Regions from separate parts of the Marinococcus halophilus genome, predicted to be linked through region 1. Evidence: a T-box and tRNA genes for the amino acid it is inferred to sense, from the RefSeq annotation. Region 1 holds a T-box; the other holds one or more tRNA genes.
The links. The T-box of region 1 lies ahead of ileS (isoleucine--tRNA ligase). A T-box ahead of a tRNA ligase gene usually reads a tRNA of that ligase, here a tRNA-Ile.
Positions count from the first base shown of each region.

Region 2: it has a tRNA-Ile gene. The T-box ahead of ileS (isoleucine--tRNA ligase) is inferred to sense a tRNA for this amino acid. The anticodon was not compared.

Region 1 covers NZ_FVZD01000006.1:1,122,711-1,138,045, forward strand. The annotation lists gene B5066_RS11770 (YlmH family RNA-binding protein) at 1-257, shown strand, start outside; gene B5066_RS11775 (DivIVA domain-containing protein) at 367-879, shown strand; T-box leader at 917-1,148, shown strand; gene ileS (isoleucine--tRNA ligase) at 1,199-3,973, shown strand; gene lspA (signal peptidase II) at 4,121-4,618, shown strand; gene B5066_RS11790 (RluA family pseudouridine synthase) at 4,599-5,501, shown strand; gene pyrR (bifunctional pyr operon transcriptional regulator/uracil phosphoribosyltransferase PyrR) at 5,719-6,255, shown strand; gene B5066_RS11800 (solute carrier family 23 protein) at 6,348-7,679, shown strand; gene B5066_RS11805 (aspartate carbamoyltransferase catalytic subunit) at 7,880-8,779, shown strand; gene B5066_RS11810 (dihydroorotase) at 8,776-10,059, shown strand; gene B5066_RS11815 (carbamoyl phosphate synthase small subunit) at 10,056-11,144, shown strand; gene carB (carbamoyl-phosphate synthase large subunit) at 11,158-14,373, shown strand; gene B5066_RS11825 (dihydroorotate dehydrogenase electron transfer subunit) at 14,370-15,152, shown strand; gene B5066_RS11830 (dihydroorotate dehydrogenase) at 15,149-15,335, shown strand, end outside.
Region 2 covers NZ_FVZD01000006.1:1,876,360-1,891,694, reverse strand. The annotation lists gene B5066_RS15675 (metal ABC transporter permease) at 1-557, shown strand, start outside; gene B5066_RS15670 (Fur family transcriptional regulator) at 535-978, shown strand; gene ispG (flavodoxin-dependent (E)-4-hydroxy-3-methylbut-2-enyl-diphosphate synthase) at 1,058-2,185, opposite strand; gene B5066_RS15660 (DUF1002 domain-containing protein) at 2,501-3,400, shown strand; gene B5066_RS15655 (NfeD family protein) at 3,598-4,245, shown strand; gene B5066_RS15650 (Na/Pi cotransporter family protein) at 4,443-6,074, shown strand; gene B5066_RS15645 (DUF456 domain-containing protein) at 6,170-6,652, shown strand; tRNA gene B5066_RS15640 (tRNA-Asn) at 6,730-6,804, shown strand; tRNA gene B5066_RS15635 (tRNA-Met) at 6,806-6,882, shown strand; tRNA gene B5066_RS15630 (tRNA-His) at 6,904-6,979, shown strand; tRNA gene B5066_RS15625 (tRNA-Ile) at 7,004-7,080, shown strand; tRNA gene B5066_RS15620 (tRNA-Ser) at 7,110-7,202, shown strand; gene B5066_RS15615 (superoxide dismutase) at 7,576-8,187, shown strand; gene B5066_RS15610 (peptidoglycan D,D-transpeptidase FtsI family protein) at 8,327-10,438, shown strand; gene rpmG (50S ribosomal protein L33) at 10,623-10,772, shown strand; gene B5066_RS15600 (5-formyltetrahydrofolate cyclo-ligase) at 10,858-11,421, shown strand; gene B5066_RS15595 (DUF92 domain-containing protein) at 11,411-12,181, shown strand; gene B5066_RS15590 (HAD family hydrolase) at 12,237-12,992, shown strand; gene B5066_RS15585 (rhomboid family intramembrane serine protease) at 12,985-14,166, shown strand; gene B5066_RS15580 (YqgQ family protein) at 14,227-14,427, shown strand; gene B5066_RS15575 (ROK family glucokinase) at 14,432-15,335, shown strand, end outside.

The DNA.
Region 1 (15,335 bases):
TCTCTTCGCTTCGGCTTGATACGTTTATGGCAGAAGCGTACCGGCTTTCAAGAAGCAAAACGCTGCCGTTCATCGAAAAAGCGAAAGTGCGCGTGAACTGGAAGAAGGTTGAACAATCCTCTTACGTCCTGCACCCCGGGGACTATGTTTCGGTACGAGGGCTTGGCCGCTCCAAATTGATGGAGGTGCTGGGACGCACCAAAAAAGATAAGCAGCGGATAGTATACGGGGTTAAGGAACAGAAAAGAAAAAAATAATCTTTTTTGTTTTAAAAGAAGGAACTGCCTTTTTTGCCGCGAATGTAGAAAAAGGCAGCAGGCTCTCGGGCCTTTATACATACTTGAATAGGAGAAAGGGTGAACGATTTTGCCTTTAACACCACTGGATATTCATAATAAGGAATTCACAAGAGGTTTCCGGGGATACGATGAAGATGAAGTGAATGACTTTTTAAAACAGTTGATTAAGGATTTTGAAGATGTCATCCGCGAACGTGATGAGATGTACGAACGTACGAAAGAGCTGGAGGACCGGATTAATCACTTCTCCAATATCGAAGAAACTCTGAACAAATCAATATATGTAGCCCAGGAATCAGCAGAAGAAGTGCGGAAAAACGCCCGTAAAGAAGGTGAACTGACGGTGAAGGAAGCAGAAAAAAATGCGGACCGGATCGTCAACGAAGCATTGAACAAATCCCGCCGCATTGAGCTTGAAATTGAAGAGCTGAAAAAACAGGCTTCTGTTTACCAGACCAAGTTTAAAATGCTTCTGGAAGCACAGATGGAGATGCTTCATTCGGATGAATGGCTGAATCTTTCTGAAGAAGAAGCCGCAGAGGCAGAAGTTTATGCAGGCGACGGCGAACGGCTTGACTAACACCGGCAACTAGATTATACTTTTGCATTATCATATTCGACAAACGTTGAAGGGGAGCAGGCAGTAATGTACCGGTCTCAGCGATCTGCGGTTGGTGAAAGCGCAGAACCAGGGCATTTTTGTTATCACCCCGGAGTTCCTTAACTGAACAAAAAAGTAAGTTAAGGCGGCTTTTGAAAAGCCGTTATTGCCAATGAAGAGACGAGCAGGGAGCTGTATGGCTTCCTGCGCTCATCAGGGTGGTACCGCGAGTCATTCTCGTCCCTATGCACGGGGGCTCAGGATGGCTCTTTTTAATGTAATAAAGGAGGAAACGGAAATGAGTTATAAAGAATCACTGCTAATGCCAAAAACCAAATTTCCCATGCGCGGCAATCTGCCGAATAAAGAACCGGAGCGCCAGAAAACATGGAACGAGCAGGGCATTTATGAACGGGTACAAGCACGCACCCAGGACCGGCCGCTGTTTGTGCTCCACGATGGCCCTCCGTATGCCAACGGGGACATCCATATGGGCCATGCCCTGAATAAAGTACTCAAGGATTTTATCGTCCGCTACAAATCGATGACGGGCTACCATGCTCCCTACGTGCCGGGCTGGGATGTTCACGGCCTTCCGATAGAAACAGCATTGACGAAAAATAAAAAAGTGGACCGAAAAAAAATGACAACAGCTGAATTTCGCGCCGCCTGTGAAGAATATGCGGAGAAGCAAATTGACCGTCAGCGCGAACAGTTCAAACGTCTTGGAGTAAGAGGCGATTGGGAAAACCCGTATGTGACAATGAATCATGAATACGAAGCCCAACAGATCCAGGTATTTGGGGAGATGGCCAAACGGGGCCATATTTATAAAGGCAAAAAACCGGTCTACTGGTCGCCGTCTTCGGAATCGGCCCTGGCAGAAGCAGAGATCGAATACCACGATATGCGCTCTCCGTCTATTTATGTTTCGTTTGCGGTTAAGGACGGCAAGGACGTACTTGAAGGCGATGAAAAGTTTATCATCTGGACCACGACGCCGTGGACTATACCTGCCAATCTGGCGATCACGGTACACCCCGAGCTTGATTACGTCGTGGTTCGAGCGGGCGGCGAAAAGTATGTTGTGGCTGAAGGGCTCCTGGAGGAGCTTGAACAGAAGCTCGAATGGGACGGCTATGAAATTACAAAACGTATGAAGGGCCGTGACCTTGAGTATGTGATGGCTGAGCACCCTATTTATGGCCGGGACTCTCTCGTTATTCTCGGCGACCACGTAACGCTGGACGCCGGTACCGGCTGCGTGCACACAGCTCCGGGCCACGGGGAAGAAGACTTTATTGTAGGCCAGCAGTACGGGCTTGACACGCTCTGTCCTGTAGACGACAAAGGGGTGTTTACTGAGGAGGCGCCTGGGTTTGAAGGTCTCTTTTATGATAAAGCGAACAAAGCGATCACGGATAACCTGGACCAGCTCGGAGCGCTGTTGCAGCTGAACTTCTTCAGCCACTCCTATCCGCATGACTGGAGAACGAAAAAGCCGGTCATTTACCGGGCGACTGATCAGTGGTTTGCTTCGATCGAGAATATTCGCGGAGAGCTTTTAGATGAAATCAGCCAAGTGACATGGACGCCTGCCTGGGGCGAAACGCGCCTGTATAATATGGTGCGGGACCGGGGCGACTGGTGTATATCCAGACAGCGTGCCTGGGGTGTGCCGATCCCGGTCTTTTACGCCGAGGACGGAGAAGCGATCATTAACGATGAAACTATCCAGCACGTCTCCGAGCTGTTCCGCACCCATGGTTCCAACGTATGGTTTGAGTGGGAGACGGCGGAGCTCCTGCCGGAAGGATTCACCTCGGACCATAGCCCAAATGGCAGCTTTACACGGGAAATGGATATCATGGACGTATGGTTTGACAGCGGCTCCTCGCATCAATCAGTGCTTGAGGCATCTCCGCTTCTGCAGCGTCCGGCTGATATGTATCTCGAAGGCTCTGATCAATACCGCGGCTGGTTTAATTCTTCTCTTACAACGAGCGTTGCGGTCACCGGAAAATCGCCATACCGGTCATTGCTGAGTCACGGCTTTACGATGGACGGGGAAGGCAAAAAAATGAGTAAATCGCTCGGTAACACAATTTCGCCCAATGACATCACAAAGCAGCTCGGGGCGGATATTCTCCGGCTTTGGGTGTCGAGTGTTGATTATCAGGCGGATCACCGGCTGTCGGACAACATCTTAAAGCAAATCGCTGAAGCATACCGTAAAATCCGTAATACATTCCGGTTTATGCTCGGGAACCTGAGTGATTTTGATCCGGAAAAACACCGGATTTCGCCATCGGACTGGAGCGAGCTTGACCAGTATATGCACCTGCGTCTGCAGGATTTAATCACAAAAATCCGGGCCGGCTATGAAGAGTATCAGTTCGTCAATGTCTATCAGACGTTTCACAATTTCTGTACCGTCGACCTGAGCTCATTTTATCTCGATATTGCCAAGGATACGCTTTATGTTGAGCATGAAGACGACGTCCGCCGACGGGCGATCCAGACAGTACTGTATGACACCTTAACTGCCCTCGTACAGATGGCTGCCCCAATTATCCCGCATACGGCCGAAGAGGTATGGGAGTTTATCCCTCAGACAGAAGCAGACAGCGTGCAGCTGACGGACATGCCGCAGGCAGACCGTTCTGCAGAGGACGAAGAGCTACGCCGGAAATGGGATCGTCTCATGGATGTCCGGGACGATGTGTTGAAGGCGCTGGAGACAGCGAGGGGAGAAAAAGTGATTGGCAAGTCGCTTGAAGCCTCGGTTGACATTTATGCAGACGGGGAAGTTAAAGACATGCTTCAGAGCGTAACCCGCTTAAAGACGCTCTTTATTGTGTCGAAAGCGGAAGTCGCCGGCTCAGCATCCGAAGCTCCGGCAGAAGCGTCGAAGCTTGATGAAGTAAGCGTTGTTGTAGGAGCAGCGGAGGGTGAACGCTGCGAACGCTGCTGGGAAGTAACCGAAACAGTAGGAGAAGACCCGGCTTACCCGGATCTGTGCAGCCGCTGTGCTTCGGTAATGCATCAGAAAGAAAACGTTAATCAATCCTAATACGGGAGCCCCCTGATTATAAAGGGGGCTTTTTTTTATGCAAAGCAAAAGGCGGAAGGTTCCTTCGGGGCGCTGTTCGCACCCGTGAATATGTGCTAAAATGCTAAGGGTGGAACGCACTCCGTAAGAGAGGATGAAAGAGGCTGTATGAAAATTATTAAATGGCATTACCTGCTGGCTGCGCTGATTGTTATTTTCGACCAGGCAACCAAATACATAGTAGCTGCCTCCATGCGTGTTGGAGAAAGCTTTGAAATTGTCCCATCCTTTCTATATTTGACCTCTCACCGGAACGAAGGAGCGGCCTTTGGCATCCTGCAGGGCCAGCGCTGGTTTTTTATACTTATTACGATTGTCGTGATAGCGGTGGTAGTGTATTACCTGCAGCAATATGGAACGCTCTCATTTACCTTTGGTATCCCGCTGGCACTCGTTCTGGGAGGAGCTATTGGAAATTTCATTGACCGTATTTTATTTGGAGAAGTAGTCGATTTTATTGATGTTTATCTGTTTGCCTACAATTACCCAATTTTCAATGTTGCGGATGCTGCCCTCACAGTAGGTGTAGCATGGTTGATTATTGGCATGTTTTTAGACGAAAGATCACGAAAGAAGGAAGAAACACATGAATTCACGAACCGTTAATGAAGAAGAACAGGGCACAAGAGTTGACCGTCTAATGGCAGACGAGCTGGAAGAGTCCCGCTCAGTTGTACAGCAGTGGGTCAAAGACGGCTGGATTACGGTCAATGACAGCCGGGTCAAAAACAATTACAAGCTCCAGGCCGGGGATCGAATCGATGTTAGTGTACCAAAAGAAAGTCATGAAGAGATGACTCCTGAAGAAATGGAGCTTGACGTACGTTATGAGGACGACGATGTAGTGGTAATTTATAAACCGGCAGGGATGGTCGTGCACCCGGCCCCTGGTCACCTCCGCGGCACATTAATGAATGGACTTCTGCACCGCTATCCGGAGTGGCAGAATTATCCTGAAGCCCGGGCTGGGCTGATTCATCGCCTGGATAAAGATACCTCGGGTCTGCTGATAGCAGCCAAGCATCCTGAAGCTTACGAGCAATTATCGAATCAGATGAAAAACCGAAAAATTGAGCGTAAATACAAGGCGATTGTGCACGGAGAAGTACCACATGAAACCGGAAAAATCGACATGCCGATCGGGCGCGATCCTCATGACCGACAGAAAATGGCGGCTGTAAGAGAAAACTCCAAGCCGGCGGTGACTCATTTCCAAGTGCTTCAATGGTGGCACAAATATACGTTTGTGGAATGTGAGCTCGAAACTGGCCGCATGCACCAGATCCGGGTACATTTTGCCCAGATCGGCCATCCGGTTGCAGCTGATCCAAAGTATGGACGCCGGAAAACCCTGGCTTTGCCGGGACAGGCACTTCATGCTTACCGCCTCCGCTTCGAGCACCCTGTCAGCGGAAAATGGATCGAAGTGGAAGCTGAACTGCCACAGGAAATACAGGCAGCGATTGATGAACTTGACAAAACCAGTTGACCGCACAGAAAAAGACTGTCATACTACGTAATAACGATAAAAACGAATGCCTTTTTAACACAGTCCCGTGAGGCTGAGAAGAGGTGGTGTCCGAACGCAAAATTCCTAAGGGCGGCGTATGTATATACCCGGCCTGTAATGGCGCGTATCCGGAGCCTCAAGCCCTCATCCTCACAGGATGAGGGCTTTTTCATTGAAGAAAAGGAGGATGGTGCAGATGGAACGGGTGCTTTTGGATGAACAAGCGATCCGGAGAGCGTTGACGAGAGTGTCACATGAAATTATTGAACGGAATAAAGGCGTGGAAGACTGTATCCTGGTCGGGATAAAAACGCGGGGGATTTACATTGCCAACCGGCTCGCAGAGAGCATCGAACGGATTGAAGGAAATGCCATACCGATTGGCGAAGTGGACATTACGATGTACCGCGACGATTTATCCCACAATAATAACAGCCGGGAGCCGGAGCTCCACGGAGCAACACTCCCCGAGGACGTCACCGGTAAGACAGTAATACTCGTGGACGACGTGTTATACACTGGACGAACGGTACGGGCAGCGATGGACGCTATGATGGACAGCGGACGGCCAGCACAGATTCAGCTGGCGGTACTTGTGGACCGGGGCCACCGGGAGCTGCCGGTACGCCCGGATTACATTGGTAAAAACGTGCCGACATCGCGCGAAGAAATTATCGCCGTTAATATGGCAGAAGAAGACGGTGAAGATCAGGTTAGTATCCACTCGGCATAAGATCAGTTCTCTTTAATTTGGACCCGTGAGTTCAAGAAGGGATGAGACGAAAGCGTTTCTTCCCTCCATGCCAATACTAATGGAGGTTTATCATGAAAAATAGTGAAGATATCCATATTCAGACCCGCCCGGCACCGGCCACCTGGCTGATTCTTAGCCTGCAGCATCTGTTCGCCATGTTTGGATCGACAATACTAGTGCCGGCGCTTACGGGACTCAGTCCCGCGGTAGCGCTGGTCTCGAGCGGCCTTGGAACACTCGCCTATCTGGCGATTACCAAAGGACAAATACCGGCCTATCTTGGTTCATCATTTGCATTTATCTTCCCGATTATTGCTGCTTTATCCATCGGAGGCCCGGGGGGTGTGATGCTTGGGTCGTTTGCTGCGGGACTTGTTTACGGAATTACGGCGCTGATTATACGCAAAGCCGGTGTAGGCTGGCTGATGAATATTCTTCCGCCGGTAGTAGTCGGTCCGGTCATTATGGTCATCGGTCTTGGCCTTGCGACGACAGCAATCGAAATGTCGATGAACTACAACGCAGACACCGGAAACTACAATGAACCGATGCGCCATATGAGCGTCGCTGCTGTGACACTTGCGATTGTCATTGTCGCTTCCGTGTTTTTCCGGGGGTTTTTCAGGATTATTCCGGTGCTGTTTGGCATCATCGGCGGCTACATGACGGCGCTTGCTGCCGGAATGGTAAACACAGAAGCTATCGGGGAGGCCGCCTGGATTCAGGTGCCGGATTTCTCGGTACCTTTTGCGACATACAGCCCGGACTGGAGCTGGAGTGTCATCGCCATCATGGCACCAATTGCGCTGGTAACAATTGCTGAACACATCGGCGACCAGCTCGTGTTAAGCAAGGTAGCAGAGAAAAACTTTCTGGAGTCACCAGGGCTCCATCGTTCCATTATGGGAGATGGTGTAGCCACTATGTTTGCCGCGGTGCTTGGCGGGCCGCCAAACACGACATACGGGGAAAACATCGGCGTGCTTGCCATCACCCGCGTATTCAGTGTATATGTCATCGGCGGAGCGGCGGTACTTGCCATCAGCTTCGGATTTATCGGAAAGGTGGAGGCCTTTATCGCAAGCATTCCAGGAGCCGTAATGGGCGGCGTTTCTATTCTGCTCTTTGGCATTATTGCCTCGAACGGGCTCCGGATGCTGATTGATAATAATATTGATCTTGGCATTAAGCGGAACCTGATTATCAGCTCAGTCATTCTGGTGACTGGTATTGGAGGAGCGTTCATCGAAATTGGGGAATACTTTGAGATTTCGAGCATGGCGCTTGCAACAGTGATTGGGATGATTTTGCATGCAGTGCTTCCGGGGAAAAAGAACTCCTACGGCAACCGGTCAATGTTTGAATCCGCAAGTACGTCCACATCAAAAAATAAGGCAGCTTAATCATCCTTTAAGGAAGTACAGAGAGACATCCAAGGTTGAACGGCATGAAAACACTCCCGGCAGCAGTGTATCCTGCGCGGGGCGTTTCATCATACCCGTAAACCTGGAGTCTTTCCGACTCCGGGTTTTTTTATGAAGGACGAGAGCATTGAAAAGGAGCGGAAACAATGATGAGTATGAAAACTTCAAAAACGGCAGTCGTGCAGCATGTGCTGACCATGGAAGAGTGGAATGTGCGCCAGATCCACGAATTGTTGACGCGAGCGAACGAGTTCGCAGACATGAAACGGGAGCGGACGACCCTTCCTTTATACGCGGCGAATTTGTTTTTTGAACCGAGTACCCGGACGAAGCTCAGTTTTGAAGCGGCCGAGCAAAACCTTGGTCTTGGGATTCTGCATTTTGACGCTGCAACTTCAAGCGTAAAAAAAGGAGAGAGCCTGTACGACACGGTACGCACGTTGGAAAGCATTGGTGCGGATGTGGTGGTTATCCGTCATGAGCAGGAACGGTACTTCGATGAGCTTCGGGACTTTATTAACATTCCCATCATTAACGGAGGGGACGGCTGCGGGCATCACCCAACCCAGTCTTTTCTGGATTTAATGACTATTCAGCAGGAGTTTGGCAGGTTTGCCGGAGTAAAGGTCGTCATCGCTGGAGACATCCGGCACAGCCGGGTCGCCCGTTCAAACGTAGAGGTATTGGAGCGCCTCGGAGCGAAAGTATACGTATCGGGGCCAAAGGAATGGATGGATGAAGCCATGAGCAGCCGCTTTATACCGATGGATGAAGCAGTGGAGGTGGCGGACGTCATGATGATGCTCCGCATACAGCATGAGCGCCACACGGTTCAGCTGATAGCCGGGCCAAACGATTATCACGAAGCTTACGGGCTCACCGTAGAGCGAACGCAGCGGATGAAGGATAAAAGTATTATTATGCACCCGGCTCCAATCAACCGGGGCGTGGAAATAGCAGACGAGCTCGTGGAGGGCAGCCGCTCGAGAATTTTCAAGCAGATGACTAACGGCGTATATGTTCGCATGGCTGTGCTTGATCACGTTTTAAGGCAGGCAAAAGGAGGAGATTGGAAATGAATGGATGGATAATTAACGCACAGGTGTTTACCCCGCAGGAAACGATCGAATCCCGTGATGTGCTGATTGAAAACGGACGTATTCAGGAAACAGGCCGTGCACCTGAAGAAGCGGAAGTGGTGGTTGACGCGAAAGGGTGCCTGCTCGCTCCAGGCCTGGTCGACGTACACGTGCATCTCCGCGAGCCGGGAGGCGAGCACAAAGAAACCATTTATTCAGGTACGCAGGCAGCGGCCAAAGGCGGTTTCACTACGGTGTGCCCGATGCCCAATACGTACCCGGTGCCCGACTCTGCCGGAAAGCTTGATCTGCTGTATGAGCGCATTGAAGCCACGGCCGCTGTTCGTGTTCATCCGTATGCTTCCATTACGGAGAAACAGGAAGGCAGAAAACGCACGAACATGAAAACGCTGAAGGAGCACGGGGCCTTTGCTTTTACGGATGACGGAGTGGGCGTGCAGGACGCCTCTGTCATGTATGAAGCTATGCTCGAAGCGGCAGCGCTTAACATGCCGGTGGTAGCACACTGTGAAGAAAACACCCTTGTTTATGGTGGCAGCGTGCACGCCGGCAGGTTTGCAGAAAAGAACGGACTCCAGGGCATACCGGCGATAGCTGAATCGGTGCATATTGCACGCGATATTTTGCTTGCTGAAGCGGCCGGCTGCCATTATCACGTGTGTCACGTAAGCACGAAGGAATCCGTGCGGCTGATTCGCGATGCCAAACGCGCGGGTATTCACGTAACGGCTGAAGTGACGCCGCATCATCTGCTGCTGAGCGAAGATGACATCCCGGAGGTGGATACAAACTATAAAATGAATCCGCCGCTGCGTTCCCGGGGTGACCGGCAGGCGCTGCTTGAAGCCTGGCTCGACGGCACCATTGATTTTATAGCGACCGATCATGCGCCTCACGCAGCAGAAGAAAAAGCACGGCCGATAGGCGAAGCACCGTTTGGTATTACGGGATTTGAAACAGCTTTTCCGCTTTTATATAACGAACTGGTTTTAAACGGAGTGTGCACCCTGGAGCATCTGCTTGCCTCAATGACCAGACGGCCGGCCAGGGTGTTTGGCCTGTCTGCCGGCACACTTTCTGCCGGCGCTTTTGCAGACCTGACGCTCATTGATCTGGAGCACGAAGAGACAGTCGACCCCGGCCAGTTTGTATCCAAGGGAAAAAACACACCGTTTACCGGCTGGAAGCTTAAAGGTTGGCCGGTACTTACAATCGTAAATGGACAAACCGTGTATCAAAAGAAAGAGGTGCAAAAATGAAGCGGAAATTAATATTGGAAAATGGGGCTGTTTTTCACGGGGAAGGTATTGGAAGCGAACGGGAAACTGTGGGAGAAGTTGTGTTTAATACCGGCATGACCGGCTATCAGGAAATTTTATCCGACCCGTCCTACTGCGATCAGCTAGTGACGCTGACGTATCCGCTGATCGGCAATTACGGCATTAACCGTGACGATTTTGAAACGATGCATCCTTCTGCCGGCGGGTTGATCATCAAAGAAGCAGCTTCGCACCCGAGCAATTTCCGAAGCATCGGAACGCTCAGCGAGTGGCTCAAAGAAAAAGACATTCCAGGGCTGTGCGGCATTGATACACGCCGCCTTACCAAAATGATCCGGACTGCCGGTACACTGCGGGGCAGGCTGTGTACGGAAGAAGTAGATGAAGAGGAAGCTGTCCGTGAGCTGCAGCAGTGGATCGACCCCCGGGATCAGGTGTCCCGGGTCAGTACAAAAAATGCCTACCATGCGCCGGGCAACGGCAAACGGGTAGTACTGATGGACTACGGCGCCAAGCACGGCATTACCCGGAATCTGCTCAGCCGCGGCTGTGACGTATTTGTACTGCCATACAACGCCACAGCGAAAGAAGTGCTTGCCCTGAATCCGGACGGGGTGATGCTCAGTAACGGTCCCGGGGACCCTGAAGATGTACCTGAGGCGGTAGAGACGCTCCGGGCCCTGGTCGGGGAAGTGCCGGTGTTTGGCATCTGCCTCGGGCACCAGTTGTTAAGCCTTGCCTGCGGGGCCACCTCGTCCAAGCTTAAATTCGGCCACCGCGGTGGTAATCATCCAGTTAAACAAGTGAAAACCGGCCGGGTCGACATCACCTCCCAGAACCACGGTTACACTGTAGACCGGGATTCGCTGATGGGAACAGACCTCGTCCTGACGCACGTCAACGTTAATGACGGCACCGTAGAAGGCGTCGAACACCGCGAATATCCGGCCTTCAGCGTCCAGTACCATCCGGAGGCCTGCCCGGGGCCGAGCGATGCGAACGACCTTTTTGATCAGTTTGTCCGCTTGATGAACCGCTACGAAAAAGTACCTACTCGCATATAAAAGGGGAGTCACCATGCCAAAACGTACAGATATCCAGAAAATATTAGTGATTGGCTCCGGCCCTATCGTGATCGGACAGGCGGCGGAGTTTGACTATGCCGGCACCCAGGCGTGCCAGGCGTTAAAGGAAGAAGGATACGATGTCATTTTAATTAATTCCAATCCGGCGACGATCATGACTGATACAAACATTGCCGATCAGGTATACATGGAGCCGCTGACCCTCGAATTTGTCGACCGGGTGATCCGTAAAGAGCGCCCGGATGCCATTCTTCCGACCCTTGGCGGCCAGACCGGCTTGAATATGGCGATGGAGCTGCACCGCCACGGCCTGCTCGAGCGATACGAGATCTCCCTTCTTGGTACGGAGCTTTCTGCGATCGAGCAGGCAGAGGACCGGGAGTCATTCCGGAACCTAATGTATGAGCTGGATGAGCCGGTGCCGGAAAGCACAATTGTGCACGACCTGCAGGAAGCAGAAGCCTTCGTGGATGACATCGGCTACCCGGTCATCGTCCGTCCGGCCTACACGCTTGGAGGCACCGGCGGCGGCCTGGTGCACAATCATGATGAACTGGTGGAAATCGTGGGCTCGGGGCTTAAATACAGCCCGGTGACCCAGTGCCTGCTTGAAAAAAGCATTGCAGGCTTTAAAGAGCTTGAATACGAAGTAATGCGCGACAGCTCCGGACAGGCAATTGTTGTCTGTAATATGGAAAATATCGATGCGGTCGGGATTCATACCGGCGACTCAATCGTAACTGCCCCGAGCCAGACGCTTGCCGACCGGGAATACCACATGCTCCGCGATTCGTCGCTGAAAATCATCCGGGCGCTCGAAATCGAAGGCGGATGCAACGTGCAGTTTGCATTGTCCCCGGACAGCTTTGAATACTACATCATCGAGGTCAATCCACGCGTGAGCCGCTCCTCGGCGCTTGCTTCCAAAGCGACCGGCTACCCGATTGCTAAGCTGGCAGCAAAGATTGCTTCGGGCTATAAGCTGGATGAGTTGAAGAATCCGATCACCGGCACCACTTACGCAAGCTTTGAGCCTGCGCTTGACTATGTAGTTACTAAAATCCCCCGCTGGCCGTTTGACAAATTTGAAGCAGCAAACCGCCGGCTCGGAACGCAGATGAAAGCGACAGGAGAAGTGATGGCCATCGGCCGCTCGTTTGAGGAGTCCATTTTAAAGGGCATACGGTCACTGGAGCTCGGACGGGCTTTTCTGACGCACCCCGACTATGCTGAGGCCACTGAAGAAAAGTTGATAGAGAAGCTTATTCACGCAGATGACGAACGGCTGTTTTATATCGGAGAAGCACTGAAGCGCGGCTATTCGCTTGAGCAGCTGCACACATGGACAAAAATCGACTGGTTTTTTCTTGAAAAATTCGCCGGTATTGTCAAAGTGGCCGAGATGGCACGCGCGTATCCAAACGATGAAGAGATCCTCCGGATGGCTAAAACGACAGGAATCGCTGACGAAACCCTGGCGGCTTACTGGAATACGACAGAAAAACAGGTTCGCAGCCAGCGTCTCAAGCTCGGTATTAATCCGGTGTATAAAATGGTCGACACATGCGCGGCGGAGTTTGAATCGGAGACACCGTATTATTATTCCTCCTATGAGGAAGAAAACGAAAGCAGCAAAACCGGACGCCCTTCTGTCATTGTTCTCGGCTCCGGGCCAATACGGATCGGCCAGGGAGTGGAATTTGACTACGCGACGGTGCATACCGTATGGGCGCTGCAGGAAGCGGGATACGAAGCGATTATTATTAACAACAATCCGGAAACGGTATCGACGGATTTCAGTGTGTCAGACAAGCTGTATTTTGAACCGCTGACCGTAGAGGACGTGATGCACGTAGTCGACGTGGAACAGCCGGAAGGCGTTATCGTCCAATTTGGCGGCCAGACGGCCATCAATCTTGCAGACGGACTCGCTGACCACGGGGTGAAGATTCTTGGCACGACACTCGAAGATATGGACCGGGCAGAGGACCGGGATAAATTTGAAGCAGCCCTGCAGTCATTGAAAATTCCACAGCCGCTTGGCCGCACAGCCGTAAGCACAGAGGAAGCACGGGTGGTGGCAGCTGATATTGGCTACCCGGTGCTGGTGCGCCCGTCGTATGTGCTCGGCGGACGGGCGATGGAAATTGTCGGAAATGAAAAAGAGCTGCTCAACTACATGGAGCGGGCCGTGCGCGTAAACCGGAAGCACCCGGTGCTGATTGACCGTTACATGGTCGGTAAAGAAGTGGAGGTCGATGCGATCTCAGATGGGGAAACTGTAGTCATTCCCGGCATTATGGAGCACATTGAACGTGCCGGCGTACATTCGGGCGATTCGATTGCGGTTTACCCGTCGCAGACGCTGTCGGATCAGACAAAACAAACACTTGCAGAGCGGACCATCGCTATCGGAAAGGGCCTGAACATCAAAGGACTGCTGAATATTCAGTTTGTTATTCATGAAAACGAGGTGTATGTGCTTGAAGTGAATCCGCGGGCGAGCCGCACCCTGCCATTTTTAAGTAAAATTACCGGTTGCCCGATCGCAAAGCTTGCCACCCGGGTGATGGTCGGGGAAAGCCTTGCTTCTCTTGGATATGATGACGGTCTGCTGCCGGAAGCAGAAGGGGTTTCGGTAAAGGTGCCGGTCTTTTCCTTCGCCAAGCTCCGCCAGGTGGAAATTTCCCTTGGCCCGGAAATGAAATCAACCGGGGAGGTCATGGGCCGCGATCAGACCCTCGAGAAAGCATTATATAAAGGGCTGATCGCTTCCGGGATGAAAATTCCAAATCACGGCACCGTGCTGTTTACCATTGCTGATGAGTGGAAAAAAGAAGCGCTGGTGCTTGCCAAACGGTTTCATGCAATTGGCTATACTATTACCGCGACCCAGGGGACGGCTACATGGCTGAACCAGGAAGGGGTGCCGGCATCGTCGGTTGCTAAAGTAGAAGAAGAGTCGCCAAACATTCTGGACTTTATCCGTGAAGGCAAAGCCCAATTTGTGATTAACACGATGGAAAAACAGAAAAAAGCAGCAGCAGACGGGTTCCGGATCCGCCGGGAAGCGGTGGAAAACGAAGTGGTGTGCCTCACGTCGCTTGATACGGCAGGAGCGCTCCTGGAGGTGCTTGAAATGATTACTTTTTCCACGGAAGCGATGCCTGCGATGAAAGAGGAACGGACCAACGAGGTGATCACATGATTCAAAAAGAATGGATGACCGTCGTTTCAATCGATGAAATTGCCGCCTCGATTTTTGAAGTAGTGCTTGAAGGAGATATGCCGGAGCGTATCGGGGCCCCGGGACAGTTCGTGCATGTGAAGACATCACCACACGTAGCCCCGCTTCTGCGCCGTCCGGTCAGTATTAGTGAATACTGGCCTGCCCGTCGGAGAATGGCGCTTGTGTTTCGTTCCGAAGGCGAAGGGACAAGCCGGATGGCGGCATGGCGCGCAGGTGACGAAGTAGATGTGCTGGGACCGCTCGGCAACGGATTTGATACAAGTGACATGAACGAAGGGGAAAAGGCGCTGATCGTGGGGGGCGGCGTCGGTGTGCCGCCGCTGCTAGGGCTCACTAAACAGCTCGCGGGCCAGGGCATCCGGGTGCAGACTGTACTCGGCTTCGCCAATGCCTCCAGTACTTTCTTTCAGAAAAGATTCAGTTCGCTTGGGGACTGCTTTGTGAGCACCATTGATGGAAGCGTCGGAGAGCCCGGTTTTGTCACAGACGTCATTGACCGCCGGAAGCTTTCCTATGATGCCATTTATGCCTGCGGGCCTCTGCCGATGCTCCGGGCGCTTGACGGCTCTTATGCAACGGCAAGAGGAAAGCTTTCTCTCGAGGAACGCATGGGCTGCGGTATCGGTGCCTGTTTTGCCTGTGTCTGTCACACTGCCGATGATCCGGAAGGCACGAGCTACCGGAAGGTATGCAGCGACGGCCCGGTCTTTCCGTGGGGAGAGGTGGTGCTGTCATGAAAATGCATGTGAGCCTCCCCGGCCTCGAAATGAAAAACCCGGTCATGCCGGCGAGTGGATGCTTTGGGTTTGGAAAAGAATTTGCCCAGCTGTATGATCTCAACGATTTAGGGGCCATCGCGGTCAAAGCGACCACCGAGGAAGCTCGATTCGGCAATGAAACGCCGCGGGTGGCAGAAACAG
Region 2 (15,335 bases), 750 kb from region 1:
CGGTAGGGCTCAGTGCTCTGTTTATGTCCATATCTGCGGATGGGGTGACGGAGTGGTATGGCTACCTGTTTGGCAGTGTTGTTTCAGTGCAGATGGAAGACCTTTGGTTTATTGGGGTAATGACAGTTGTTGCTCTAGGGCTGCTTGCAGCGTTTGGAAGAGAGTTAATGTTTCTTTCCTTTGATGAAGAAATGGCGGCATCTGCTGGAATTCCGGTTAAAATATTCAATGTGCTGCTTGCTGTGCTGCTTGCAATTGTCATATCGGCATCCATGCAGGTTGTCGGCGTGCTGCTCGCAGGGGCTTTAATTACGCTTCCGGCAGCGGCTGCAATGCAGTGGGCCACTGGCTTTAAACGAATGCTTCTGATAGCTGTTATAATCGGGGAGATCTCTGTGGCAGCCGGGGCGGCCGGTTCCATCTTTTTTGGGGTTGCTTCCGGCGGCGGTACGGTGGTAACAGCTGCTTTTATACTTTTAGCCACTTTAATTCTTAGAGCATGGATTAACTGGAAAAGAAACAGGAGGCTTAAATATGAACGTCACCAAAGCGCTTAACATTATGAAAGAACAAGGGTTTAAATATACTGCGAAGCGCGAAGAACTGCTTCAGCTCTTTTCTGATGAAAAGCGCTACCTGACAGCGAAAGAGGTACTGCAGTCCCTGCAAAAAAATTACCCTGGAATGAGCGTGGATACTGTCTACCGAAACCTGGCCATATTTGAAGAAATGGATATTCTTGAAATGACCGAACTTGAAGGCGAAATGCATTTTCGTTTCTCCTGCTCAACGACGGCTCACCATCATCATCTTATCTGTCTTGAATGTGGAAAAACCAGAGAAATTGAAACGTGCCCGATGGACTGGCTGAATGAAAACGTCGACGGCGGTTTTGAAGTGACCGGTCATAAATTTGAGATTTACGGCCTGTGCGCTGAATGCAAACGAGCAAAACAAAGAGAAGCAGCACCGGCATAAACGCTGGACCTGCGATGATAACAATAAAAGCAAAAAAGAGGTCCACCCGCGACGGGTGGACCTCTTTTGCATGAGAAGCTTAGTTCGTCAGTTCCTTTTCTTTAGCTTCGCGTTCTTTTTCTGCCTCTTTAGCGTAGTGCTCTTCAGCAATTTTATCAACTTCAATTTTCAGTTCTTCCACCATGGTTTCTTCCGGAACCTTCCGGATGATTTCCCCGTGGCGGAAAAGAAGACCTTCGCCTTTTGCACCGGCAATACCGATATCAGCTTCTCTTGCCTCACCAGGGCCATTAACTGCGCAGCCGAGCACTGCTACTTTAATTGGGGCTTTAATTGTGGAGATATACTCTTCGACATCGTTAGCAATACTAATCAGGTCAATTTCGATACGTCCGCAGGTAGGGCAGGAAATAAGTGTAGCGGCGTTCGACGCGAGGCCGAACGTTTTTAGAAGTTCGCGGCCTACTTTTACTTCCTCCACCGGATCGGCACTGAGAGAAATACGCAGTGTACTTCCGATGCCTTTACTTAGAATAGCGCCAAGGCCGGCCGAACTTTTAACCGTACCGGCGAACTGGGTGCCTGATTCAGTGATGCCCAAATGAAGCGGATAGCTGAAGGCCTGAGCTGCTTTTTCATAAGCTTCAATAGCAAGGTGCACGTCCGAAGCTTTCATTGAAACAATGATATCGTAAAAGCCGAGCTCTTCGAGAATGGAAATGTGGTAGAGAGCACTTTCAACCATTCCGTCTGCAGTTGGATACCCGTATTTATCAAGAATTCGTTTTTCGAGGGAGCCAGCGTTCACACCGATACGGATCGGAATGCCTTTGGCTTTGGCTGCTTCAACAACCTCTTCTACTTTTTCCCGCTTGCCGATGTTGCCGGGATTGATCCGGATTTTATCGGCGCCGCCCTCAATGGCTTTTAAAGCCATATTATAGTCGAAGTGGATATCGACCACAAGCGGAATATTGATACGCTGTTTAATTTTCGGAATTGCTTCAGCATCCTTCATCTGCGGGCATGCGACACGGACAATCTGGCATCCGGCTTCTTCAAGACGGTGGATTTCTGCGACGGTCGCTTCCACATCGTGGGTTTTTGTTGTGGTCATGCTTTGTACTACTACTTCATTGCTGCCACCGATCGTCACATTACCTACTTTGACTGCTCGGGTTTCGCTGCGGTGGGTTATTTGGCTCATGTATCCATTCGCCCCTTTATATTGGTGAATTTATTTCGTGCTTCTTCTAGTGCAACAACAATAGTTGACAGTGGTCTATAACACAACGTAATTGTATCAGTGGGCGTGTGCTCTTGGCAAGCAGTTGCTTCTAACGCAGTGAAATGAAATGCACTGCGCCGGCATTTTGTAAAATGATGAGAAATTAACGAAAGCGTGCGGGTAGTGTAACTTTTTTGCAAAGCTTACGACTATAGATGCGACGAATATAAATATATTGGTCAAAAAAGCATATGATTTGGAAATGAAAGGGCATAAGAAGGAGAGCTGATTATAATGAAGTGGTGGCAACAGACATTAGCAGCCGGGGTAGTTACGTTAGGGGCTCTCGGGGTAAGCCAGCAGGTGTCAGCGGACGCAGCGGCAGGAGATGTAACAGTGACACTCGGCCAGGACCTTTCCTCGGAACAAAGAAGTTCTCTGCTCGAAGAGATGGAGGTAACCGAAGGGGAAGTCCCGGTGGTTGAAGTTACAAATGAAGAAGAGTATCAGTATCTTGGGGATTATTTAAGCAGTTCCGAAATTGGCTCGCGGGCGTTATCTTCTGCAAAGATTACTGCGGCTGAAGACGGTGAAGGCATTGATATTGAAACGAACAAAATAGATACTGTTACAGAAGGGATGTATGCCAACGCGCTTGCCACAGCAGGAGTGGAGGATGCAGAGGTTTATGTGACAGCGCCGTTTGAAGTATCGGGCACGGCCGCGCTGACAGGAATTTTAAAAGCTTACGAACAGCAGAACAATGTCAGCATATCTGAGGATCAAAAACAGGTGGCAAATGAAGAGATTGCCAAAACATCTGAGCTTGGCGAAGACATCGGCAAAGAAGAAGCAACAACACTGATCACAGAAATCAAGCAGGAGATTAATAACACTGAGATTAATAATACGGAAGACATCCGGATTATCGTACAGAATGTTTCCAGTGATATGAACATTGAGCTGAGCGAACAGCAGCAAGATGAGCTTGTTTCCTTATTCGACCGGATGCAGAACTTAAATATTGACTGGTCACAGATGGAAAGCCAGCTGAATAAGGCTACCGAAAATATTGACAGCTTTATGAACAGCGAGGACACGCAGAACTTCCTTTCACGCATTGTCGCTTTCCTCGAACAAATGCTTGATTCCGTCCAGGGATGGTTCAACAGCGATTCCGGGGAATCGGCATAATATTGGATAAAAAAGAAGAGGCCGCTAGGGTCTCTTTTTTTATGGAAAGAAGACGCTTTCAGCTGACAACTGGCAGACGGAAGAGTTACAATATATGTGAAACGATACAGGCTGCTTACGCGTATATATGATTATCAAGCGCTTATGAAACGAATAGAGTAGGCAATATAAAAGCTTTGTGGAAGGGAGTATATACGATGGAATGGTTAGCGAACCCGAGTGTAGGATTTATTGTCGTTTTCCTTGGAACGATGTTTTTAATCTCCGAATTTCTGGTTAAGTCCAAAAGCTTATTTTTTATTCTGGGCACAGCCTTTATGGTCTTATTCTTTTCTTATCATCTTGAAGGGGCAGCCGGCATTTGGGTGCTGGTGCTGTATGCAGCGGGGCTTGGTCTGATTCTGCTTGACGGCAAGCTTATCGGAGATGGCACTGTCTCTATTGTAGGACTTCTGCTGATGGGGGTATCTATTGCAGTACCGACTCCTACCATTATTTACGGCGTACTCGTTATTTTCGGATTCCTGGCAGGAGCGATGGCAGCTATGTTTTTCCTGAAGGTTTTTCCGCGCCGGGATCTGTGGTCGAAGCTGATGCTTAAGGATAGTTTAACGAGCGATCTGGGCTACAATTCGATTAACCAGACGTACGGAGGGCTGGTCGGTAAAACGGGGACTACCGTTACTCCTTTCCGTCCGACTGGGACGATTGATATTGAGGGAGAACGTTACAGTGCGACAAGCGGCGATCAGTGGCTGAATGCCAACGAAGAAATTGAGGTAACCTCTGTGGACGGTACACGCATCCGGGTGAAGCGTCTCGATTCCGCAGTAAAAGAACAATAATTTCCATATAATAAAAGGTTGTAGATGAAAAAAGAGGAGGCTTTGGCTTGCTCTTTTTTTACGGCATAAAAACAAAAGTTAAATAACTTTGGAAAAAAGTAATATTTCCTTTACAAACCATTTAAATTACTTTAAAAATAGACTGGGTGCGGCAAAAAACTGCCAAAATTCATAAAGCGACTAAGGAGATGTAGAGTTTGGATATTCAAACGATTTTGTTTACTTTTTTTGGTGGTTTGGGAATATTCCTATTTGGAATTAAATACATGGGGGATGGCCTGCAGAAGATTGCCGGTGACAGGCTTCGGGACCTTCTGGATAAATTCACCTCCAACCCGTTTATGGGCGTGCTGGTCGGTATTATCGTAACTATACTTATTCAATCAAGTTCAGGAACTACAGTACTTACAGTCGGCCTTGTAAGCGCCGGCTTTATGACGCTGCGCCAGGCGATTGGCGTTATTATGGGGGCAAACGTCGGGACAACGGTGACGGCGTTTATTATTGGGATCAAACTCGAAGAATACGCTCTTCCAATTATATTTATTGGTACAGTACTGATCTTTTTCTTTAAAAACAAAAAAATAAACAACATAGGACAAACTTTTTTCGGCTTTGGGGCTCTGTTCTTTGGGCTCTCACTTATGGGGGACGGAGTAGCACCGCTTGAAGAACTGCCGGCGTTTAACGATTTAACGATAAGCATGAGTAATAACCCGCTTTTAGGGTTGCTGGTAGGGGTCATCTTTACCGTCGGGCTGCAGAGCTCTTCGGCGACCATTGGCCTTCTTCAGGAATTGTACACGCAAAATGCAATATCGCTGGAGGCTGCGCTTCCAATACTTTTTGGCGACAATATAGGTACGACTGTTACAGCGGTCATAGCAGCTATCGGCGCTTCCGTGGCAGCAAAGCGTACTGCGTTGACCCACGTCATCTTTAATCTGATCGGTGCAACAATTGTACTCATCCTGCTTGTGCCGTATACAGCATTTATCAGCTACCTGCAGGAAGCTCTTAACTTAAATGAGCCAATGACGATTGCGTTCGCCCACGGAATTTTTAACATTTCAAACATGATTATCCAGCTGCCTTTTGTGGGCGTTTTGGCGTACATCGTTACCAAGCTGGTTCCTGGAAGCGATGAAGAAATTGAATACAAACCGAAACACTTGGATCCGAGCTTTATTTATCAATCCCCGGCGATTGCTTTAGACCAGGCGAAGCTTGAAACGCTCCGAATGGCAGATTACGCTGGAAGAGGTCTTAAGAAAAGCGAAAGCTATCTGGATACGAAAAACAAAAAGGACGCCGAGAAGATTGTTCGGTATGAAGAAGCGATCAATAACCTTGATAAAGACATTACGGAATATTTGATCGGCATTTCCGCCCGGTCTTTGTCTAAAGAAAATTCGCGCAAACACTCTGTCGTAATGGATACTGTCCGCGACATCGAGCGGGTGGGCGACCATATGGAAAACGTCATGGAGCTTGTCGACTATCAGCTGTCCAATAAAGTGACGCTTTCAGAAGAAGCATATAAAGATTTACATGAAATGTTCACACTGACGATCAGCACATTCACCCGCGCCGTTGAAGCGCTTGAAAAGGATGACTATGAAATTGCCCAGCAGGTGGCAAAACAGGAAGAAGACATCGATAAGATGGAACGGAAGCTGCGTAAAAAACACATTCTCCGTTTGAATGAGGGGCGCTGTTCCGGGTCTGCCGGTATTGTATTTGTCGATATGATCAGTAATCTCGAACGTATCGGCGACCATTCGGTGAATATAGCCGAAACAGTACTAGATGATCGGGAAGTTTCATAAGAAGAGAAGGAGGGAGGACACCTCCTTCTTTTTTGTGGATGGTCCAAAGGGGAATAAGACTATAGGACAAAGTATATCTGTATAAGGAGGAAACTATGGAAATTATCTGGTATTTGCTTGGGTTCGCCTGCTACGTGCTGGCGCTTGTGGCAGTTATTTACCCGATTCTCCCGGGCGGGATATTTCATGCAGCTGCTGCTCTTTTGTTTGCACTCGGGTACGGGTTCACAGACATTGGCATTGCATACTGGATTATCCAGGCAGTGATCGCCGTGCTGTTGTTTGCCATTGATTACGTCGCTAACTATTATGGTATCCAGCGAAGCGGGGGAACGAAGTACGGCATCTGGGGAAGCCTGATCGGCCTGGTCGTCGGGCCGTTTATTATTCCGGTTGCTGGTATTCTGATTGGCGCACTTGCCGGAGCTGTCATCGGAGAATTAATTGGGGGCCAGAAGTCGTGGAAACAGCTTGGCAAAATTGGCGTTGGCTCTGTTGGGGGATTTATCGCAAGTGTTATTGTAAAGGGCGGTATATTGCTAGTGAACGCTATTTATATTATAATAATTCTTGTTTAAAAAATGCGAAAATCTGTTTGACGCTTTTTAAGGGAAATGATATAGTAATTACTGTCGTAAAAACGGCAGTAACACATTCCGCAGTAGCTCAGTGGTAGAGCAATCGGCTGTTAACCGATTGGTCGCAGGTTCGAATCCTGCCTGCGGAGCCATGGCGGCGTAGCTCAGCTGGCTAGAGCGTACGGTTCATACCCGTGAGGTCGGGGGTTCGATCCCCTCCGCCGCTACCAATACATTTACATAAGCATACGGCGGTTGTGGCGAAGTGGTTAACGCACCGGATTGTGGTTCCGGCATTCGTGGGTTCAATTCCCATCAACCGCCCCATTTTTTTGTCTGGATTACTCTTAGGGACCCTTAGCTCAGTTGGTTAGAGCAGACGGCTCATAACCGTCCGGTCGTAGGTTCGAGTCCTACAGGGTCCACCACTTTAAAAACAGTGGATGAATATTCTTATGGAGGAATACCCAAGTACGGCTGAAGGGGACGGTCTCGAAAACCGTTAGGAGCTTTACGGCTCGCGAGGGTTCGAATCCCTCTTCCTCCGCCATTATTAAACTATGATTATAAACACAAACGGACTTAATATAGACATCCATTAAACTTTTTCGGCAAAGCCGGGGAAGTTTTTTTGTTTGAAAGCCAGGTTGGCCCGGAAAAGGGACGGTCGTGTATGCAGACATTTTTAAGCTTTTGATTTTCTGATTCTTAGCAAACACTGCCGAATTTTTTATGTTTAAAGAAAAAGCAGAAGGGAATAATCAACCGTGGCAGGCTTTCTAGTTTGAATTAGCCAGAAAGCTGATTTGAAAAATAAGTATTGTTTTGGTAAAGTGAAAGTAGACTAAGTGTAATTTTGTATACTAAATTATTGCATAGTCACTTTGTACAAATCACCAGAACTTTCAAGGAGGGCATTTTGTATGAGTACACATCAACTACCAGATCTACCTTATGCACCAAACGCATTAGAGCCTCATATCGATGAGCAGACAATGAACATTCACCACGATAAACACCACAACACGTATGTAACAAAATTAAATTCAGCCTTGGAAAACCACAGCGATCTTCAAAACAAAAGCGTTGATGAACTGATCAGCGATTTGAACGCTGTACCTGAAGATATCCGTACCGCAGTAAGAAACAACGGCGGCGGCCATTCCAACCACTCCATTTTCTGGAAGCTTCTCAGCCCGAACGGCGGTGGAGAACCAACAGGCGAAGTGGCAGATGCCATTAAGAGCAAGTGGGGGAGCTTTGACAAATTTAAAGAAGAATTCGGCGCAACGGCTACCGGCCGTTTTGGCTCCGGTTGGGCATGGCTCGTCTTAAACAACGGTGAGCTTGAACTTATGGATACGCTCAACCAGGACTCCCCAGTTATGGAAGGGAAAACTCCTCTTCTCGGCCTGGACGTTTGGGAGCACGCTTATTACCTGAAATATCAAAACCGTCGCCCGGATTACGTAGCAGCATTCTGGAATGTTGTGAACTGGGACGAAGTTGAAAAGAATTATCAGGAAGCAAAATAATATTTCTGCAGAATCCGTTCCCCTTTTCGGGAGCGGATTTTTTGTTTTGGCAGAAAGCAGAAGTTCGGCAGCAGCCTCTTTCTGTGCTATAATTAATAAGTGATCAGCAAACATATATACATTAAGAGAGGGATTGCGTGTGGCTTCTGGAAAAAATAAAAAACCTACCATTCCTTTTCGGCTGAACGTTCTTTTTTTCGCCGTTTTTATATTATTTTCTATATTGATTTTGCGGCTTGGGTACGTACAGATCGTTGAAGGTGATACATATGAAGAAGACGTAAATGAGACAGCATCCACTTCTGCAAGCCGCGTTGATGCCCCGCGAGGGATCATGTACGACCGAAATGGCACAGAGCTGGTGGGCAACAACCTTATTCTGACATTAACGTACACGAACCAGAGAAGCTACGAGGACGACGAACGTATTCAGACAGCTGAAGAGCTGGCTGAGCTGATTGAGTTTGATGAAGAAGAAACAGATCGCGATAGCATGCCCGAAAGAAATTTGCAGGATTACTGGCTTTTGACACGGGAAAATGAAGCGGATAAACTCGTTTCGGATAAAGAAGAGCAGCGGCTGATGGAAAACGGTAAAGATCCGTATGAAGTTCAGCTTGACCGGATTACAGACGAACAATTAAATGACATCAGTGACGAAGAACTGGAAGTGGTGGCCATCTGGAGTGAAATGATTTCTGGCTACTACGACTCTCCGCAGCGTGTGAAACGGGATTTAACAGAGGGAGAAGCCACTGCTATTAGTGCCCGCCTCGATGAACTGGAGGGCGTGGATGTAACAAGAGACTTCAGGCGCGACTATCAGTACACAAAGGCGTTTCAAAGTCTGTATGGAAATGTAGGATCGATTCCTCAAGAAACGGTGTCTGAGTTTCTGGCCAAAGGATACCAGCGTTCCGATGAAGTAGGCCAGAGCTTTCTCGAAGAACATTATGAAGATACACTGAGAGGCAAAAAAGGAACCGTCAGTGGTGAAGACGATGAAGCAGAGGAAACGAGTAACGGAAGCCGCGGCAATGACCTGGTGCTGTCGATTGACATGGATCTGCAGCGGGAAGTACAGACGATAATTGACGATCAGATGGGGCAGTCAGAGGGCTCATTTCCAAACGATCAGCAGGCGTACGTGACTGCGATCGACCCGAATACTGGAGAGATACTTGCCATGAATGGCTACGATGACCAGCTCGGGAATGTAACGAACACGTATGAGATGGGTTCCACGATCAAGCCGGCGACAGGTATGATTGGTCTCCAGGAGGAAGTCATTACGGAAGACACGAAAATCAACGACAGGCCGATTGATCTTCCTGGTCCAGGGGGAGAAGTCAGCTCTTCTCATGAAATCGGCACGATAGATGTTGTCGGTGCTATTCAAGAATCTTCCAACGTGTTTATGTCTGAAATTGCAATGCGGCTGATGGATTACGAGTATGGAAGTAACGATGGTTTCAACAATCAAAAAGTGGACGAAGCATATGCGACGATGAGAGACTACTATCACCAGTTTGGCCTCGGGGTGGAGACAAGTGTCGATCTTCCATCAGAAGCTACCGGTTTAAATGCTGGTACACAGGTGCCAGGCAGCTTGTTATTTTTCTCCTTCGGCCAGCTTGATACGTACACGCCGCTGCAGCTGGCGCAGTATTCTGCGACTATTGCTTCGGACGGAAAACGGATGGAGCCGCACCTGGTAAAAGAAATTCGTGAACCTAACCGTAATACCGACGAGATGGGAGCAGTGCTCCACCAGTTTGAACCGAACATGCTGAACCAAGTTAATATTGACAAAGAATACTTTGATATCGCCCAGGAGGGCATGTATGACGTGGTAAACACCGAGCTTGGCACAGCGGACAGCTATTTTACCGATGTAAATATGGAAGTTGCTGGGAAAACTGGTACGGCTGAGCGCAGTGTGCGCAGGGAAAGCGATAATGAAGTAGTAGATGTTAACAACCAGACCTTTATTGCCTACGGGCCGTATGAAGACCCGGAGATTGCGATTGCGGTAGTTGTTCCTAATACTTATTCAAGTGATGAGGGCGGACGATCGGGTATTGCCAACAGCATTGCTGCCGATACGATGCAGGCCTATGAAAATCTTAAAGAAGAGCGCCCGGGGGCCGGCAGTGGTGAAGGTGACGCTGAAGAAGAAAACGGAGAAGAGAATGCGGAAGGCGAAGAAAATGCAGAGGGCGATGAATCATCCGCGGACGAAGAACAGTAATCCTTTGGGAACAACAGCCGGAGGCTGAGCCTCACATTAATACCGTGTTTGCCTGATTTGCCGCTTTTAAGAAAAATCTTCTTAACTTTCCTTGGAAAAACTAACACCACAGACTTGAAGCACAAATAGGAATCTGATAATATTACTAAGTATGAAAAATGTACGAAAGTAGGGAGGGAATCACATGCGTGTACAAATAACGCTTGCCTGCACAGAGACTGGTGACCGTAATTACATTACCAGCAAAAATAAACGCACGAACCCTGAGCGTATTGAATTGAACAAATATTCTCCTCGTTTAGGAAAGCACACTCTTCATCGCGAAACGAAATAAGCAGCAGGAGATTACATCTCCCAGCTGCTTTTTCTTTTGTCTTAAAGCAACGTATAAGGAAAAATAACGTGGAAGGGGGATGCAATTGAATAAACATAGGCTCCGCCAGCAGATAAACAGCTCGTACCAGGCCCTTTCCGGAAGCGAGCGTCTGAAGGCGGAAAAGAAAATTTACGAATATTTATTTCAATGGGACGGCTGGAAACAGGCGGATACGATCGCGGTAACGGTATCACTTAAAAATGAAATAAACACCGGACCGATCATTGAAACTGGCTGGCAGCAAGGAAAGCGGATATGTGTACCTAAAATAGATCCCGAACAGCGTGGAATGGAATTTTATGAAATTCAGAATTTCGGTGAGCTTGAACGCTCGATCGGCCAGATATACGAGCCTAAAAAAAGCGTCTGTGCCCTCGTTCCTCCGGAGCAGCTTGACCTTATTCTTGTGCCTGGTCTAGTGTTTAATAAGGAAGGCTATCGTATTGGATTTGGAGGCGGGTACTATGACCGTTTTCTAAACCGGGCGGATTTTTCCACGGCTGCCCTGATTCATACTTTTCAGCTTCAGGAGCATATTCCGGTAGAAGCGCACGATGTGCCGGTACAGACTCTGATCAGCAGTGACGGGCTTCTTCATGTGGGGTGAAACAGCACTGGGTCTACTGTTCGCGCTGTTTTTACTCACCATTTGGCAAAAACGATCCCTAACGCTTTTCGGTACGATGTCAGCAGGGGTGCTTGGTACGCTTATCTACGTATGGACAAGTTGGCCGGGAACAGCGGCCCTGCTTATTTTTTTTATTAGTTCGACAGCCCTCTCACGCTTGAAAAGGCAGGAAAAGGCCCAGCGGGACAGCTGGCAGGTATGGGCAAATGGGGGGCCGATGCTTTTATTTGCCGCCTTATACAGCGCAGTTCCGTGGGAGGGATTTTTGGCTGCTGCTGTTGGGGCAGTGGCGGCATCGAATGCGGATACGTGGGCTTCAGAGATCGGCCGGCGCTTCGGAGGCCGCCCCTTTCATATTCGCAGTCGAAAACAAACAGAAAATGGATGGTCCGGAGCGGTTTCAACAGTTGGAACACTGGGTGCCTGCGGGGGCGCCGCCCTTATAGGAGGGGCCGTCTTTTACTTATCTGAAGAGCTTGGGATGTTTATGCTTGTTTCCGTGTGTATCGCAGGAGCAGGAGGCTGCTTTATAGACACGTTTCTCGGAGCGTACGCAGAGCGGATAAACTGGTGCAGTGAATGTAAGTCTTACACAGAAGCAGAGGTTCATCACGGCAGAAAAACCATTTATGCTTCGGGCGTTTCATGGATGACCAATAACGCTGTGAATGCGCTAAGCTCTTTTGGCGGCGGGATGATAGTTACAGCATTGTACGCTGCCCTTCTTTTTTCCTTTTGATTTCGCCTTTTGCGGGAGGTTGCTATAATGGAAGGAAGAAAGGTGGCACAAGTACATGCGCTGGACAACAATTTGTTTCGATCTGGACAACACCCTTTATGATCACGAAAAAGCTTTTCAGAAAACAATCAAGGCTGTGTTTGTCTCCATCAGAAAGCAATTAAATAGCGAAGCCCCGTTTGTTCATGAAGACAGATGGTTCGAAGTGTTTAAATATCACTGCGATTTGTTTTGGCAGGAATACGAGGAAGGTAGTCTTACTCAGGAGCAGTACCGGATCAAGCGGTATGAAGAAACCATGCATGTGTTCGGACTTCCGAGTTCGGCCCGCGAAGCACTTAGCTTTCATCAGGAATACGAGCAGCGTCTGCCCGAATTCAGCGAACTATACGAGAGCGTGCCTGATTTGTTGGAATCGCTCACAAAAAGCAACGTGCGCCTGGGGGTTATTACCAATGGGTCGGAGGAGCTCCAAAAAGAAAAGTTTTATCAGCTCGAGCTTGACCGCTGGATAGATCGCAGGCATCTTTTTATTTCGGAAACGGCTGAAGCCCCGAAGCCGAAGGCGGCCATTTTTGACGAAGCGCTGCAGCATTTGGGCAGCCGCAGAGAACAGGCGCTGTTTGTCGGAGACTCCTGGGACCATGATGTAAAGGGAGCGGAAAATGCAGGGTGGGAAGCCTTTTATGTAAACACCCGGGGGGAAGAAAACGATCATTCGTCGAAGACAGTAAGAAAGTTTAGCGATTTTAACAAAGCAGCCCTGTATTTAAAAGAAATAGCGGAAGAAGGACGGCGTTTGGATGTCTAAACGGGAAACGCACCAGTTTTGGAAATTTACAGAGCAGCTCATGGAAGAAGAATCGTTCCGCCTGATTGATGTCGGGCCCGACCGAAAACGTATATGGCTTCAGGGGGACGTGAACGGGCAGCCGTGGGTGGTACGCATGGCGCGCGTAGAATATGAACGCCTTGAACGGTTAGAAGAGGACAGGAGAGAGGCTGAAAAAAGCTTTCACGGCTGGAAGCGCAGGCTTGCCTTAAGGAAAGCAAAATTTGCCAATGTCTATATTACTTCGTATCCGCCCGCTGATATGGAAGCGCCAATGGAGAGCGGAGAACATGAAGCCTATTCCTTTTTGTTCGCCGACGACAATGGACGCGGCATAGCGGATCCGCCTTCGGCCGTCAGTACGTATTTAAAGACTAATGAATGGATATGGGGAGAGCTCGAAGAAGAGCTTGATCCCGAAGAGCATGAACAAAGAGCCTCTTTTTACCGCCGGCAGGCAGAGAACAAACAGCGGGAGCTTGAACAGCAGGATATGTCCTTTTTTTCCAGTGGAAAGCCAATTGTCACTTACACTGTGCTGGCATTACTGGCTGCGATTTTTTTAGTGCTGGAACGCGCTGGCAGCAGCATGAATATCAACACCCTTATTGAGCTGGGGGCGAAGTACAATCCGGGTATTGTCGAAGGAGAATGGTGGCGGCTGGTTACTGCTATGTTTCTTCATATTGGTTTTCTGCACTTATTTATGAATAGTCTGGCCCTGTTTTTTATTGGCGGTATCACAGAACGTATTTACGGCACAGGGCGGTTTATTATTATTTATTTTGCTGCTGGTGTATTCGCCTCGACGGTCAGCTTTGCTATGAACGAACAAGTCTCGGCAGGAGCAAGCGGAGCCATTTTTGGCTGTTTTGGCGCTCTTTTATATCTGGGACTGGCCCATCAGCGCCTGTTTTTCCGTACGCTTGGCATGAATGTGCTTGTGATTCTCGGCATCAACCTGGCATTTGGATTTACCGTACAGGCAGTAGATAACGGGGCGCATATCGGTGGTCTTATTGGCGGGTTCATTGCTTCTGTGTTTGTGCACCTGCCGGGTCACCGCTGGCAGTTTGTGCGTATAGGAGCATTTGTGATGTTTATTTTAGCATTCGCCACCTTTTTCGCTATCGGCATGTACCGGTGGAGCTGAACAAAATACGTAGTAGAAAATTGCCTTTCGCTTGCTATAATGAAAGGAAGCAGGATAACGATGGAATCCATGACAGAAATCCGGACGTGGCTTCGTACGGTCGGAGCCTTCATTTATACAAAAAATCGTTTGATGGACTTAGATTTAATGGAAGAAGAAATCAAGGAAGCGTATCGTAACGGTCTTTTGGATGTCAGAATGTATCAGACTGCTTTATTGACGATAAAAAGAGAACGACGAATCGAGCAGGAAAAGGGGTAAACAAATGGCTGGAAAATATGTAATAGGAATCGATATCGGCGGCACTGCAGTGAAGATGGCTCTGTTCGATCAAAACGGCGGCATGGACCACAAATGGAGTATCAAGACGAGTAAGGAAGAAAACGGAAAATACGTGCTCGATGAAATAGCCGCATCCATTCAGCATGAGCTTCAAGAAAAGCACATCCCGTTGACGGAAGTCGCCGGCGCCGGCGCGGGGCTTCCGGGGTTTATTGACATAGAAAAAGGTATTATTGAATTTGCAACAAACATAGGCTGGAAAGACTATCCGGTCGCACGTATTCTTGAAGATAAGCTTGGATTCCCCGTAGCGCTCGACAACGATGCCAACCTGGCAGCCGCAGGGGAATATTGGAAAGGCGCCGGCACAGACGTCCGGAACATGATTTTTATTACCCTCGGTACGGGCGTTGGCGCGGGCATTGTGCTTAATGGGAATTTGGTGAACGGCAAAGACAACATGGCTGGGGAAGTTGGCCATGTGACCGTCAAACCAGAGGGAGGCCGGCTTTGTAACTGCGGGAAGCGTGGCTGCCTGGAAACTATCTCATCAGCCACGGGCATGGTCCGGGGGGCTCTGGAGCATATAGACGAAGCAGAGGGCTCTCCGATTTATGATGTGCATCAGCGCGGAGAAGAAATTACCACCAAGGACTTGTTCGCGTACGCGACATCCGCGGACCCTTATTGTGCCGGCGTGATTGATCATGCTATGTATTATTTAGGGCTTGCCGTCGGCAATATTGCCAACACCCTGAACCCCGAGCGGATCGTGATTGGAGGCGGGGTGGCAGCTGCCGGTGACGATTTACTGCATACGCTTCGTGCTCATTTTGATGTTTTCGCGCTCGACAAAGTAAAAAAAGGAACAAATTTTGTCATTGCGG